3 linked regions of the Aquibium oceanicum genome follow. The protein of the gene in region 1 interacts with the protein of each later gene in a pairwise test. Links are inferred from orthologs where the notes say so. Each region holds a gene or a part of one and is shown in the gene's direction. Other genes may lie near its edges. The genes, in order: BSQ44_RS11470, BSQ44_RS03200 and BSQ44_RS15225.

Region 1 (4,508 bases):
ATGCCACCGAGGCGCCCTACGACGCCAACTACCGCATGTATTCCTATATCATCGATGAACTGCCGCGCCTCGTGGCGGCGAACTTCCCCGCGGACATGAACCGCCAGTCGATCTTCGGCCATTCCATGGGCGGGCATGGCGCGCTCACCATCGCGCTCAGGAACCCGAAGCGCTTCAGGAGCTGCTCCGCCTTCGCGCCGATCGTGCATCCGTCCCAGGCCGACTGGTCGGCCAAGGCGTTCGAGCGCTATCTCGGCCCCAACCAGGCCGACTGGCGCCTCCACGACGCGTGCTCGCTGATCGAGGATGGCTACCGCTTTTCGGAATTCCTCGTCGACCAGGGCAAGGCCGACGGTTTCCTGGAAGACGGCCTCAAGCCGTGGCTGCTGGAGGAAGCCTGCCGCAAGGCCGGCATTCCGCTCAGGCTTCGCATGCAGGCCGGATACGACCACTCCTATTTCTTCATCTCGACGTTCATGGACGACCACCTGCGCTGGCATGGCGAACGCCTCGGCGTGCCCGAAGGCGACGTCACCTGACGTTCGTCGCGGCGACACGGAGGCCGAATACAGCTATCTATGACAAAAATGATCCGCAGCTGGAGGGAAACCGTTCCATGGCAGTCGTGACCTCGATCCACAACCGACTTCCCGATTCCGACACGTTCGGAGGCCGCCTCTCGCGCATCCGCGACGCGCAGGGAATGACCACCGCCGCACTGGCGCGCCGCGTCGGCGTGAGGCAGAAGACCATCGAGCAGTGGGAGAGTGATCGCTCGGAGCCCAGCGTCGAGAGACTGTCGCTGCTGGCTGGCATCCTCAACGTCAATCTGGTGTGGCTGCTGCACGGGGTCGGCGATGCGCCGGCCGACGAAATCGGCCCCGATCCGCTCGCCGCCATCACCGTGCAGCTGGAACGCCTGAAGCGCATGCACGAGGACACCGGTCGCATCATCGACCGGATCCAACGCGAAGTCACGCGCCTCGAAGAAGAGCGCTGAGGCCGGTCAGAACGACGTTCTGTCGCCGTTGTAAAGTTCACTAAGGGCGGCGGGCAGGAGAGCGGGCAGGTCCTCCGCGATCAGACCCGGGCCGAAGCGCGCTCCCGCCTCGGCGTGCAGCCAGACACCGGCCGCCGCCGCTTCAAAGGTCGGCATTCCCTGTGCCAGCAGACCCGCCACGATGCCCGCCAGCACGTCGCCCGAGCCCGCCGTCGCCAGGAACGGCGTCGCATTGACGTTGATCGCGGCGCGGCCGTCGGGAGCGGCGATCACGGTGTCGGGACCCTTGAGGATGACAACCGCATTTGCGCGCTCCGCTGCGCGGCGGGCGCGTTCCGGCTTGGAGACGCCCTGAGCATCGGCAAGATCGGGGAAGAGCCGGCGGAATTCACCTTCGTGCGGGGTCAGGACCGCCCTCTCCCGTCCGGTCTGCGCACCTATCGCCGCCAGCGCCTCGAACAGCCTGTCCGGAGCATCCGCGAACGACGTAATCGCGTCGGCGTCGAGGACCAGGCCGAACGGGCTTTCCGCGCCGAGGCCGGCCAGCGCCAGCAAGAATTCCACGCATCGCTCGCCCACGCCGAAACCCGGTCCGATCACGGCCGACGACATTTTCCTGTCCTTCGCGAAGTTGACCGCTTCCTCGGGTGTGTCGATCCACTTCAACATCACCGCCGTCAGGTGCATGGCGTTCACCTGAACCGCCTGCTTGGGCGAGAGGACCGTGACGGCGCCGGCGCCGGCCCGCGCGGCCGAAATCGCGGCAAGGCGGGCCGCGCCGCTCGCGGAGGGACCTCCGGAGAAGACCCCGACATGACCGCGCGCATATTTGTGCGAACCGCTGTGCGGCCAGGGAAAGGTTTCGCGCCAGAGTTCGGGCGTGTTGCGGAATGTTCGCGGCCCGATCTCGGAAAGCACGTCGGCCGGAATGCCGATGTCGGCGAGCACCGTGTCGCCGCACAGCGCGCGACCGGGATAGAGCAGATGTCCGGGCTTCAGGCGGAAGAAGGTGACGGTGACGCCGGCCCTGATCGCGGTGCCGAGCACGAGCCCGGATCCGCCGGAGAGACCGGAGGGGAGATCGACCGCCACGACACAGGCGCCCGAAGCGTTCGCCTTCTCGACGGCTTGCGCATAAGCCCCGCCGATCGCACGCGCCAGCCCGGCTCCGAACAGTGCATCGACGACGACGTCCGTCTCTTCCGGCGCGAACGCATCGAAGCCGAGCAGCGGCAGCCGCATGTCCGCGAGCGCGCCCGCCGCATCGCTCCCCGCCACCGGACGCCCTTCGCAATAAACGCGCGCATCCACGCCCGCCTGCGCCAGTAGCCGCGCCGCAGCGAAACCGTCGCCGCCATTGTTGCCCGGTCCCGCCAGGACGTGGACCGTTCGGGCCTGGGGATAGCGAGAAAGTACCTCGCGGGCGACCGCCGCTCCGGCGTTGCGCATCAGCGCCGGCCCGTCATGGGGTCCGCGCGCGATGGACAGCCGGTCGGCCTCCGACATTTCCGTCGGAGACAGGAGTTCAAAGCTCATCGAATACCCCGTCGAACGAGGCGCAGCGTAGACGGTTTGGGCGGCAGCGGGCAAACACTTCGTTCCTGCTCATGATGTTTGCGGCTTGCGTATTTTTTGGGCAAGCAGCATGGTGGTCTGGAAGCCATTCGGCTCGCCCGGTGTAACCCCCGTAAGCGTAGCGACGCAAAACCCGGAGTGATATCGCGGCGTCCCGTGAATCGCTGTCGCGCCCGTTCAACCACCCTCGTCTGGCATGCTTCGTGCTTGTGGGTCGGCGAAGCGGGTTCGATCGCCGCTCAATCCATCGGAGGCCCCCGTCTAATGAAAAAAATCGAAGCGATCATCAAGCCGTTCAAGCTTGACGAGGTGAAGGAAGCCCTTCAGGAAGTCGGATTGCAGGGGATCACGGTGACGGAAGCGAAGGGCTTCGGACGCCAGAAGGGCCATACCGAACTGTACCGGGGAGCCGAATACGTCGTGGACTTCCTGCCCAAGGTGAAGGTCGAGGTGGTGCTTGGCGACGAATCCGTCGAAGCCGCTCTGGAAGCGATACGCAAGGCGGCGCAGACTGGTCGGATCGGCGATGGCAAGATATTCGTATCCAACATCGAGGAAGTCGTCCGTATCCGTACGGGCGAAACCGGGATAGACGCTATCTGAGACGGAAGTCCGCTTTAAAAAAAACACCGTCAGACAAGGGATGAAAGATGACGACAGCAAACGACATCATGAAGCAGATCAAGGACAACGACGTTAAGTTCGTCGATCTGCGTTTCACCGATCCGAAGGGCAAGATGCAGCACGTGACCATGGACGTCGCGGCTGTCGACGAGGACATGTTCGCGGACGGCGTGATGTTCGACGGCTCCTCGATCGCGGGCTGGAAGGCGATCAACGAGTCCGACATGGTGCTGATGCCCGACACCGAGACGGCGCACATGGACCCCTTCTTCGCACAGTCCACCATGGCCGTCGTCTGCGACATCCTCGACCCGATCTCGGGCGAGTCCTACAACCGCGACCCGCGCGGAACCGCCAAGAAGGCGGAAGCCTACATGAAGTCCGAAGGCATCGGCGACACCGTCTATGTCGGTCCCGAGGCCGAGTTCTTCGTGTTCGACGACGTCAAGTACAAGGCCGACCCCTACAACACCGGCTTCAAGCTCGATTCGAGCGAACTGCCGTCGAACGACGACACCGACTACGAGACCGGCAATCTCGGCCACCGGCCGCGCGTCAAGGGCGGCTACTTCCCGGTTCCGCCGGTCGATTCGCTGCAGGACATGCGCTCCGAGATGCTGACCGTCATGGCCGAGATGGGTGTGGTGGTCGAAAAGCACCACCACGAGGTCGCGGCCGCCCAGCACGAACTCGGCATCAAGTTCGACACGCTCACGCGCAACGCCGACAAGATGCAGATCTACAAGTACGTCATCCACCAGGTCGCGAACGCATACGGCAAGACGGCCACCTTCATGCCGAAGCCGGTCTACGGCGACAACGGCTCGGGCATGCACGTGCACCAGTCGATCTGGAAGGGCGGCAAGCCGACCTTCGCGGGCAACGAGTACGCCGGCCTGTCGGAGAGCTGCCTGTTCTACATCGGCGGCATCATCAAGCACGCCAAGGCGATCAACGCCTTCACCAACCCGCTGACCAATTCCTACAAGCGCCTTGTGCCCGGCTTCGAGGCTCCGGTTCTGCTCGCCTACTCGGCGCGCAACCGCTCGGCCTCCTGCCGCATCCCGTTCGGCTCCTCGCCGAAGGCCAAGCGCGTCGAGGTCCGCTTCCCGGATCCCGGCGCGAACCCGTACCTCGGCTTCGCGGCGATGCTGATGGCCGGCCTCGACGGCATCAAGAACAAGATCCACCCCGGCCAGCCGATGGACAAGGATCTCTACGACCTGCCGCCGAAGGAACTGAAGAAGATCCCGACCGTGTGCGGCTCTCTGCGCGAGGCCCTGATGAGCCTCGACAAGGACCGCGGCTT
Region 2 (5,090 bases), 1.7 Mb from region 1 along the record:
AGAAGGTCTGCGTGACAGAGGGGTTCCACTGCATCTCGATGCGCGCGGCGGTCGCCGAACTGGCTGCGCACTACAAGCTTCCGGTGGCGGTGCTTCTCGTCCTAGCAGGCACGATCGCCAGTTGGATTACGCGGCTCGCTCTCAGGTTCATGCGCCGCTTATGGTCCTTCGAGGCGCGCTTCCTGCGCCATCTCGACGAAAACTCGATCGTTTGTGCCTACCAGCCGATCATCGAGGTGAAGACGGGCGCGGTCATCGGCTGCGAAGTGCTCGCCCGCTGGCGCGACATCGACGATGCGATCGTCTATCCGGACCGCTTCCTGCCTCTCGTGCAGAAACACGAACTCACGTCGCGGTTCACCCGACTCGTCATCGAGAAGGCATACCGCGACCTCACCGCGGCCTCGTTCGACGGGCAGCGTCTCCAGGTGAACTTCAACGTCTTCCCGCGTGATCTCGATGCCGCCGCGCTCGTGCGCACCTTCTCCATCTTCGACGACGCACGAGACCGGTTCGAACTCGTGCTCGAGATCGTCGAGTGCGACCACGTCGACCTGGCAAAGGGGCAGTCGCATATCCGCGCGCTCCGCCGGGCCGGTTTCAAGGTCTACATGGACGACTTTGGGACCGGATACTCCACGCTGAAGCATCTGGCGGAACTCGACGTGGACGGCGTTAAGCTGGACCGATCCTTCGCCATGGCGCCCACCGGCAGCATCATGTCCGAAATGCTCCGTCACGCCATAGACATGGTGCATGCCGCAGGCAGGAAGATCGTCGTGGAAGGCGTCGAGACGGCCGAACGGCTGGCGCAGCTTGAGGCGGACACGGCACGCGTGGACTTCGCACAGGGCTATTTCATCGCGCGGCCACTGGATCTGGAGCGCTTTTCGCGCTTCGTGCTCGACAGATCCTTCGAGGCCGTTCCTCAGCGAAACGCCGCCTGACGAGCCGGCCCTCCCGTATCCATTTCCCATGTTTCGCGCTATAGACCGCGCCCAGAACCCGAACTGCGCGGCACTGATGGCGAAGACAGCCCTGAAACTGGATGAAATGATCGATGGTGAGGCACTCCGGCGCGAGTTGACCGCACTGACCCTTGCAGACAGCGGCGACGGATCGACGCCCGAGATACGCGCCTCGGTTCTTCAGAAGCTGCGCGAGACACTGGCGGCAGGCCATCGCAAAGCCGAGGCGATGTTGATGGAAGACGGCGGCGGAACGGCTTGCGCCGCCCGGCTGTCGCATCTCATGGACGAGGTCATTCGCGCCCTCTACGACTTCGCCGTCACCCACGTCTACCGCTCCAAGAACCCGTCCGCCGGAGAGCGCATGACCGTCGTCGCGGTGGGCGGATACGGCCGCGGGACCCTGGCGCCGGGTTCAGACATCGACCTGCTTTTCCTGCTGCCCTACAAGCAGACACCGTGGGGCGAGCAGGTGGTCGAATACCTGCTCTACATGCTGTGGGACCTCGGGCTGAAGGTCGGCCATGCGACTCGCAACATCGACGAATGCGTGCGTCTTTCGCGCACCGACATCACGATCCGGACCGCCGTGCTCGAGGCGCGCTACCTCTGGGGCGATACGGGCCTGTTCGACGAACTCGTGAAGCGCTTCGACAAGGAGGTCGTCAGTTCCACGGGCGCCGAATACGTCCAGGCGAAGCTCGCGGAGCGCGACGAGCGGCACCGCAAGGTCGGCGCCAGCCGCTATCTCGTCGAGCCCAACGTGAAGGACGGCAAGGGCGGGCTGCGCGACCTGCACACGCTGTTCTGGATCGCGAAGTACTACTATCGCGTCCGCACCGGCGAGGAACTCGTCGAGAAGGGCGTCTTCACGCGCAAGGAATACCTTCAGTTCCGTAAAGCGGAGGATTTCCTCTGGGCGGTGCGCTGCCACCTCCACTTCCAGACGGGGAAGGCGGAGGAGCGCCTGCATTTCGACATCCAGCGCGATATCGCCGAAAGGCTCGGCTATACGAGCCATCCCGGCCTATCGGCGGTCGAGCGCTTCATGAAGCACTATTTCCTCGTCGCCAAGGAAGTGGGTGATCTGACCCGGATCTTCTGCGCCGCGCTCGAGGAAGAGCAGGCCAAGCACGTGCCGGGGTTCAACCGCCTTCTTCAAAGCTTCCAGCGCAGGCGGCGCAAGCTCGCCGGCACGTCGGACTTCATCGTCGACAACGACCGTATCAACATCGCCGACGACGGGGTTTTCGAGCGCGATCCGGTCAATCTGCTGCGCCTGTTCTGGTTCGCCGACAAGCACGGGCTCGAGTTCCATCCCGATGCGCTCAAACTTGTCACTCGTTCGTTGAAGCTGATCGACCGCGATCTCCGCCGCGACCGGGAGGCGAACCGGCTGTTCATGGACGTGATGACGTCCGGCCGGAATCCGGAGCTGAACCTAAGGCGCCTGAACGAGGCAGGGGTGCTCGGGAAACTGATCCCCGATTTCGGCAAGATCGTCGCGATGATGCAGTTCAACATGTACCACCACTACACGGTGGACGAACATCTCTTGCGCTGCATCGGCGTGCTGGCCGAGATCGAGCGGGGCGACGGCGAAAAGGCCCATCCCCTCGCCCACAAGCTGATGCCCGGCCTGAAGCCGCAGCGCGAGATACTCTATACCGCCCTGCTCCTGCACGACATCGCCAAGGGCCGGCCGGAGGATCATTCGGAAGCGGGTGCCAAGATCGCCCGCAAGCTTTGCCCGCACATGGGATTCTCGGCTGCCGAGACCGAAACCATCGCCTGGCTGGTGGAGCACCATCTCCTGATGTCGATGACGGCGCAGACGCGCGACCTCAACGACCGCAAGACCATCGACGACTTCGCCGACGTCGTGCAGTCGGTCGAGCGGCTGAAGATGCTGCTCGTACTGACGGTCTGCGACATACGCGGGGTCGGGCCGGGGGTCTGGAACGGGTGGAAAGGACAATTGCTGCGCACCCTCTACTACGAGACCGAACTCCTGCTCACCGGCGGTTTTTCGGAAGTCTCGCGCGCCAAGCGGGCCGAACAGGCGCGGGAGCAACTCGCCGAAGCGCTCTCGGGCTGGCCGGAGCGGGAGCGCGACAACATTCTCAAGCTTCACTACGACAACTATCTGCTGACGATGGATCTGGAAGATCAGGTCCGGGACGCGGAGTTCATCCGGGAGGCGGACGCCAACGGAAAGGTGTTCAGCGCTGGCGTGACGATGCGCGCGTTCGAAGCCGTGACCGAGATCACGGTGCTTACGCCCGACCATCCGCGCCTGCTTTCGGTCGTCGCTGGCGCCTGTGCCGCGGCCGGCGCCAACATCGTCGATGCGCAGATTTTCACCACCACGGACGGCCGCGCTCTGGATACCATCCTCATCGGCCGCGAGTTCGACCGCGACGAGGACGAACAGCGCCGCGGGGTGCGCGTCGGGCGGCTCATCGAGGACGTGCTTTCGGGCCGTAGCGAGCTGCCCGAGATGATCGAGAAGCGCGCCAGGCCGAAGCGCGGCCACAAGACGTTCCGCATCGAGCCGCGGGCCGAAATACGCAACACGCTCTCGAATCGCTTCTCGGTGATAGAGGTCGAGGGGCTGGACCGGCCGGGATTGCTGTCAGAGATAACCGGGGCGATCTCCGATCTTTCACTCGACATCACCTCGGCGCACATCACCACCTTCGGCGAAAAGGTGATCGACACCTTCTACGTGACGGACCTGACCGGCCAGAAGGTCGAGAACCCGACCCGGCAGGAGGCGATCCGCGACAGGCTCATTGCCACGCTCGGCGGTCCCAGCCGGGCGCAGAAGCTGAAGCTCGCCGCCGAATGATCCAACTGGTCCGGCGCTTGGCCGCGGAAGGCGGTAAAAGGTCATGAGTCTCGTCGGCAAGTTCGCCAGCGTCGGCGGCGCGACGATGGCAAGCCGCGTTCTCGGCTTCGTGCGCGAGGCGCTGATCGGGGCCGCCCTCGGCGCCGGTCCGGTCGCGGATGCCTTCTATGCCGCCTTCCGCTTTCCCAACCTCTTCCGACGGCTCTTCGCCGAAGGCGCGTTCAACACCGCCTTCATCCCGCTCTTCGCAAAGGAGCTGGAAGCGGACGGGATGAACGGCGCGCGCCGTTTTGCGGAAGAGGTGCTGTCGGTGCTGGTCGTCGCGCTGCTGGTCCTTTCCGTCATCGCCATCTTCTTCATGCCCGCCCTCGTCGGGACGATCGTCGCGCCGGCCTTCGCCGACACGCCGGAAAAGTTCGACCTCACGGTCCTGATGACCCGCATCATGTTCCCGTATCTCTTCTGCATGTCGCTGGTGGCGATGCTGTCGGGGATCCTGAACTCGATGCGCCGGTATTTCCTGGCGGCCATCGTGCCGGTGCTCCTCAACGTCATCCTGTCGGTGGTGCTGGTCGCGGCGCTCTACGCCGGGGTCGAATCGCGCACCACGGGCATCTGGCTCGCCTGGGGCGTCCTCGCGTCCGGCATCGCGCAGCTCTTGTTCCTGATCATGGGCGTAGGGCGCGAGGGCTACTCCATGGGCTTCCGCCGCCCCCGCATGACGCCCAAGGTCAACCGCCTGCTGCTCCTGATGGGACCGGCCATGCTGACCGGCGGCGTGACGCAGATCAACCTGCTCGTCGGGCAGATCATCGCCTCGGCGCAGGACGGGGCCATCGCGCTGCTCAACTATGCCGACCGCATCAACCAGCTGCCGCTCGGCGTCATCGGCATCGCCGTGGGAGTGGTACTGCTGCCGGAGCTCTCGCGTGCCCTGAAGGCGGGCGACGAGAAGGACGCGCAGCACCTGCAGAACCGCTCGCTGGAATTCGCGCTCGGCCTGACTTTCCCAGCTGCCGTCGGCTTCCTGGTCATGCCGGGGCCGATCGTCAGCCTGCTCTACGAACGCGGCGCCTTCACCGAGCAGACCACGCAGCTGACGGCCGCCGCACTCGCCGCATTCGCCGCCGGCCTACCGGCCTATGTCCTCATCAAGGTCTTCTCGCCTGGCTTCTTCGCGCGCGAGGACATGAAGACGCCGATGTGGTTCTCGATGATCGCGGTGGCGGTGAACATCGCCGGCAGCCTGGCGCTGTTCCCGTTCTACGGCC
Region 3 (4,767 bases), 800 kb from region 1 along the record:
GCCTTCTCGTGCGCGGCGAGGATGGCGTCGAAGGCAAAGCCCTGCGGGGTCTGCGCAGTATGGAGGCCGGTGCGCGGGACGGTGGCCTCGACGAGCCCCGCGCCATCCGCGCGCTTGACGGTGTCGGAGACGGGCAGGGCGGGCAGGACGCCATCGTGGTCACCGAGCGCGGCGACGACGCGGCCGATCAGGTCCGGATCGACGAAGGGGCGTACGCCGTCGTGGATCAGGACGCTTGCCGGGCGGCGGTCGGCCAGCGCCCGCAGCGCGCGCAGCGTCGAATCCTGTCGGGTCGGACCGCCGGTGACCAGGACGATCCGGTCGTCGATCGGGCCGACGGCTTCGCGGCAGAGTGCCTCGTCGTCGGCGTGGATGGCGACGACGATGTCGCCGATCGCGGGGTGCCGTCGAAAAGCCTCGAGGGTGTGGGAGAGCACCGCGCGGCCGCCGATGCGGCGGTACTGCTTGGGACCGTTCTCCTGGCCGGCGCGCGCGCCGCGACCGGCGGCCACGATAACCACTGCGACGCTTTTGGTCTGGGAGTCCGGTCCGGTCATGGGTATACCTCGCCCGTTCGTGTCCTGGCGACGCGTCTAGCCCAGGCGGGTCCGGAATGGCCAGACATTTGTATAAGTGGAGTTTTTGCGTCGTTTTTGCGTTGCAACAACTCCGCAGGATGGCTAATAGATAAGCACATTCAGGTGCTGCGCGGTTTTTGTGCATGTTGGAGTTTGAAAAGCTGGCCGAAGCACTCGATATCGGCGGCGCGGTGATCCGCAACCGGGTCTTCCTGGCGCCGCTCTCGGGGATCACCGATCGTGCGTTCCGCAGCCGTGCATACATGCACGGCGCCGGCATGGTTGTGTCGGAGATGGTGGCGAGCGGCGAACTGGCGCGCGGACGGGTGGATTCGCAGCGGCGGATCGGCCGCTCGGGCGCGGCGCTGCACGTGGTGCAGCTCGCCGGGCGCGACGCGCGCTGGATGGCCGAGGGCGCGCGCATCGCCGTGGGCGAGGGAGCCGACATCGTCGACATCAACATGGGGTGCCCGGCCAAGAAGGTGACGGGTGGCTATTGCGGGTCGGCGCTGATGCGCGACCTCGACCTCGCCGAGAGCCTCATCGCTGCCGTCGTGGGCGCGGTCGAGGTTCCCGTGACGGTGAAGATGCGGCTCGGATGGGACGAGACGGAGCTGGTCGCGCCGGAACTGGCGTGCCGCGCCGAGCAGGCCGGCGTGCGCATGGTGACGGTGCACGGGCGCACGCGCTGCCAGTTCTACAAGGGGCAGGCGGACTGGAAGGCCATCGCGGCTGTGAAACAGGCGGTCGGCATTCCGGTGGTCGCGAACGGGGACATCCTTTCGGCGGAGGACGCGCGCCGGGCGCTGGCGCAGTCGGGCGCCGACGCCGTCATGATCGGCCGGGCGCATTGCGGGGCGCCCTGGGTGGCGGGCGAAATCGCGGCGGAGGCCGCCGGTACGGTCGCGCCGGGGGTGCCGAGCACGCCGGAGGCGCTCGCCGACTATGTCCAGGCGCACTACGAGGACATGCTGTCGCTCTATGGCGTGGAGCCAGGGGTGCGGCATGCGCGAAAACATCTTGGCTGGTATCTCGACCGCCATGCGGGCGACGTTTCGGCAGCCGACCGCCGCGCCGTGATGACGTCGACCGACCCGAAGCAGGTGACGGCGCATCTGCGCGCTGCGCTGCTTGCCGGTGGCGATGCGGGGAACGCATCGCAGTTTCTGGGCAAAGCAGCATGAGCGCCGACACGATGTCGAAACCGGCGGGCGCAGATGCGGCGCAGATGGTGCTGAACACGATCCGGCATCCGGTCGTCATGGTCGATGGCGAGGGGCGCATAACCTACGCCAATGCCGACGCGGAGGATTTCTTCCGGTCGAGCGCGTCGATCCTGGCGCGAAACGCGATCGACCACTTCGTGCCGTTCGGCAGCCCGCTGCTGACGCTGATCGAGCAGGTGCGCGAGCGCCAGTCGCCGGTGAACGAGTACCGCGTCGACATTTCCTCTCCAAGGATCGGCTCCGACAAGCTGGTGGACATCTATGTCGCGCCTGTCGCCGAGCTTGCCGGGTCGGTCGTGATCATGTTCCAGGAGCGATCCATGGCCGACAAGATCGACCGGCAGATGACGCACCGGGGTGCCGCCCGCTCCGTGACGGGCCTCGCAGCCATGCTTGCGCACGAGATCAAGAACCCGTTGTCGGGCATCCGCGGCGCGGCGCAACTGCTCGAGAGCGCGGTCTCGGACGAGGACCGCGCGCTGACGCGGCTGATCACCGACGAGACCGACCGCATCGTCGCTCTGGTCGACAGGATGGAGGTGTTTTCGGACGAGCGGCCGATCGACCGAGATCCGGTCAACATCCACGTCGTGCTCGACCACGTTAAAGCGATCGCGCGCACCGGCTTTGCAAACCGCATTCGGATCGTCGAAGACTACGATCCCTCGCTGCCGCCGGTGCTGGGAAACCGCGACCAGCTCGTGCAGGTGTTCCTCAACCTGGTGAAGAACGCGGCGGAGGCGATCTCGGGCGATCCGGCCGGCGAGATCACGCTATCCACGGCGTTCCGGCCCGGCATACGGCTTTCGGTGCCGGGGACGCAGGATCGCGTCTCGCTGCCGCTCCAGTTCTGCGTGCACGACAATGGCGGCGGCGTTCCCGAGGACATCAGGCCGATCCTGTTCGATCCCTTCATCACCACCAAGCCGAACGGCTCGGGTCTCGGCCTTGCGCTCGTCGCCAAGATCGTCGGCGAACACGGCGGGGTGATCGAATGCGATTCCTCGCCGCGCGGAACGACCTTCCGCATCCTCATGCCCGCCTGGAAGGACGATCCCGTTCGGCCCGGCTACGAGATCGATGGAGACGAGACCCGATGAACCGCGGCAGCATCCTCGTTGCGGACGACGACGCGGCGATAAGGACGGTCCTGAACCAGGCCCTGTCGCGGGTGGGTCATGACGTGCGCGTGACATCGAACGCCGCCACGCTGTGGCGCTGGGTCGCGGCGGGCGATGGCGACCTGGTCATCACCGACGTGGTGATGCCGGACGAGAACGCCTTCGACATGCTGCCGCGCATCAAGAAGGCGCGCCCGCATCTGCCGGTGATCGTCATGAGCGCGCAGAACACCTTCATGACGGCGATCCGCGCGTCGGAGAAGGGGGCCTACGAATACCTGCCCAAGCCCTTCGACCTCACCGAGCTCCTGAACATCGTCAACCGGGCTCTGTCGGAGCCGAAACGCACCTCGTCGGAGCAGCGCAGCGAGGAGCAGCCCGAATCGATGCCGCTGGTCGGACGCTCGGCCGCGATGCAGGACATCTACCGGATGCTCGCGCGCATGATGCAGACCGATCTGACGGTGATGATCACCGGCGAATCGGGCACCGGGAAGGAACTGGTGGCGCGCGCCCTGCACGAATACGGCCGGCGCCGCAACGGGCCGTTCGTGGCGATCAATATGGCCGCGATCCCGCGCGACCTGATCGAATCGGAACTCTTCGGGCACGAGAAGGGCGCCTTTACCGGCGCCCAGAACCGTTCCACCGGGCGATTCGAGCAGGCGGAGGGCGGCACGCTGTTCCTCGACGAGATCGGCGACATGCCGATGGAAGCGCAGACGCGGCTGCTGCGCGTGCTCCAGCAGGGCGAATACACCACCGTCGGCGGCCGCACGCCGATCAAGACCGACGTGCGCATCGTCGCGGCGACGAACAAGGACCTGCGCACGCTGATCAACCAGGGGCTCTTCCGTGAGGACCTGTTCTACCGGCTGAACGTGGTTCCGCTTCGCCTGCCCGCCCTTCGCGAACGCTCCGAAGACGTCCCGGACCTCGTCCGGCACTTCTTCATCCAGGTCGAGGCCGAGGGGCTGCAGGCCAAGCGCATCTCGACGGCCGGGCTCGACCTGATGAAGCGCTATTCCTGGCCGGGCAACGTGCGGGAACTTGAAAACCTCGTCCGGCGCCTGGCCGCGCTGTATCCACAGGACGAGATTTCGGCCGAGATCATCGAATCCGAACTCCAGACCTCCGACCGGCCATCCTCGCCGCCCAACGGCGTGATGATGCCGGAGGACCTGACCATCGGCCAGGCGATGGAGCATTATCTTCAGCGCTACTTCGCCTCCTTCGGCGACGAGTTGCCGCCGGCCGGGCTCTACCAGCGCATCCTCGAGGAAGTGGAATATCCGCTGGTGCTGGCCTCCATGACGGCCACACGTGGCAACCAGATCAGGGCGGCCGAACTGCTCGGCCTGAACCGCAACACGCTGCGCAAGAAGATCCGCGAACTCGGCGTCAACGTCTACCGGACGTCGCGCACCTCCTGATTCTCACAAGAAAGTCATCCCTGACGGACGTGGCGGCCATTCGTGCCGTCCGCCTTCTACTCCGTCCCAGACCGGTTGCGATCTTCGAAGAGGCTGTTTAGGCGGGCTCCGAGAACGCCGACTGAAAATGGCTGCATCGCCGTTTTGTTGCAGAAAAGCCACAATGCGTTGCACAATAGCCACGTACGATTCGGAGTGGCACCGCGCCTATGGCAGCACATACCGATATGGCCGACGGGGCCGGGGGGGACCCGCCGGAGGAGGCTGCGTCCGCCGAAGGGCGCCGGCATTCGGTGCTGCCTGGGATGATGACGGTGATCGCGGCGCTCGTCTGCGCCGCCGTCTCCTTCGTCATCCTCGTCGGGCTCGGCCCGATCGCGCCGACCAACGAGGTGATGCTGACGCTGAT

The links.
Region 2: the proteins of BSQ44_RS11470 (region 1) and BSQ44_RS03200 interact in binary tests that used the Escherichia coli proteins (3 or more experiments, as listed by UniProt). The link is inferred for Aquibium oceanicum from one-to-one orthologs.
Region 3: the proteins of BSQ44_RS11470 (region 1) and BSQ44_RS15225 interact in binary tests that used the Escherichia coli proteins (3 or more experiments, as listed by UniProt). The link is inferred for Aquibium oceanicum from one-to-one orthologs.

What each region holds. Positions count from the first base shown.
Region 1 is NZ_CP018171.1:2,318,670-2,323,177, reverse strand. Bases 1,768-4,508 are described here. They hold BSQ44_RS11470 (P-II family nitrogen regulator), read left to right. Parts: upstream 1,768-2,839; coding sequence 2,840-3,178; downstream 3,179-4,508. Other genes in these bases: glnA (type I glutamate--ammonia ligase), read left to right, coding at 3,226-4,508; BSQ44_RS11475 (bifunctional ADP-dependent NAD(P)H-hydrate dehydratase/NAD(P)H-hydrate epimerase), read right to left, coding at 1,768-2,536. Outside these bases: fghA (S-formylglutathione hydrolase), read left to right, coding at 1-539; BSQ44_RS11480 (helix-turn-helix domain-containing protein), read left to right, coding at 617-1,000; more of BSQ44_RS11475, read right to left, coding at 1,007-1,767. UniProt on the Escherichia coli protein: P-II indirectly controls the transcription of the glutamine synthetase gene (glnA). P-II prevents NR-II-catalyzed conversion of NR-I to NR-I-phosphate, the transcriptional activator of GlnA. When P-II is uridylylated to P-II-UMP, these events are reversed.
Region 2 is NZ_CP018171.1:635,437-640,526, forward strand. Bases 697-4,019 are described here. They hold BSQ44_RS03200 ([protein-PII] uridylyltransferase), read left to right. Parts: upstream 697-1,023; coding sequence 1,024-3,819; downstream 3,820-4,019. Other genes in these bases: BSQ44_RS03195 (EAL domain-containing protein), read left to right, coding at 697-947; murJ (murein biosynthesis integral membrane protein MurJ), read left to right, coding at 3,863-4,019. In the rest of the region: more of BSQ44_RS03195, read left to right, coding at 1-696; more of murJ, read left to right, coding at 4,020-5,090.
Region 3 is NZ_CP018171.1:3,118,301-3,123,067, reverse strand. The notes cover bases 832-3,831. They hold BSQ44_RS15225 (two-component system sensor histidine kinase NtrB), read left to right. Parts: upstream 832-1,758; coding sequence 1,759-2,904; downstream 2,905-3,831. Other genes in these bases: ntrC (nitrogen regulation protein NR(I)), read left to right, coding at 2,901-3,831; dusB (tRNA dihydrouridine synthase DusB), read left to right, coding at 832-1,762. In the rest of the region: BSQ44_RS15235 (bifunctional 2-C-methyl-D-erythritol 4-phosphate cytidylyltransferase/2-C-methyl-D-erythritol 2,4-cyclodiphosphate synthase), read right to left, coding at 1-557; more of dusB, read left to right, coding at 722-831; more of ntrC, read left to right, coding at 3,832-4,358; BSQ44_RS15215 (sensor histidine kinase NtrY-like), read left to right, coding at 4,586-4,767.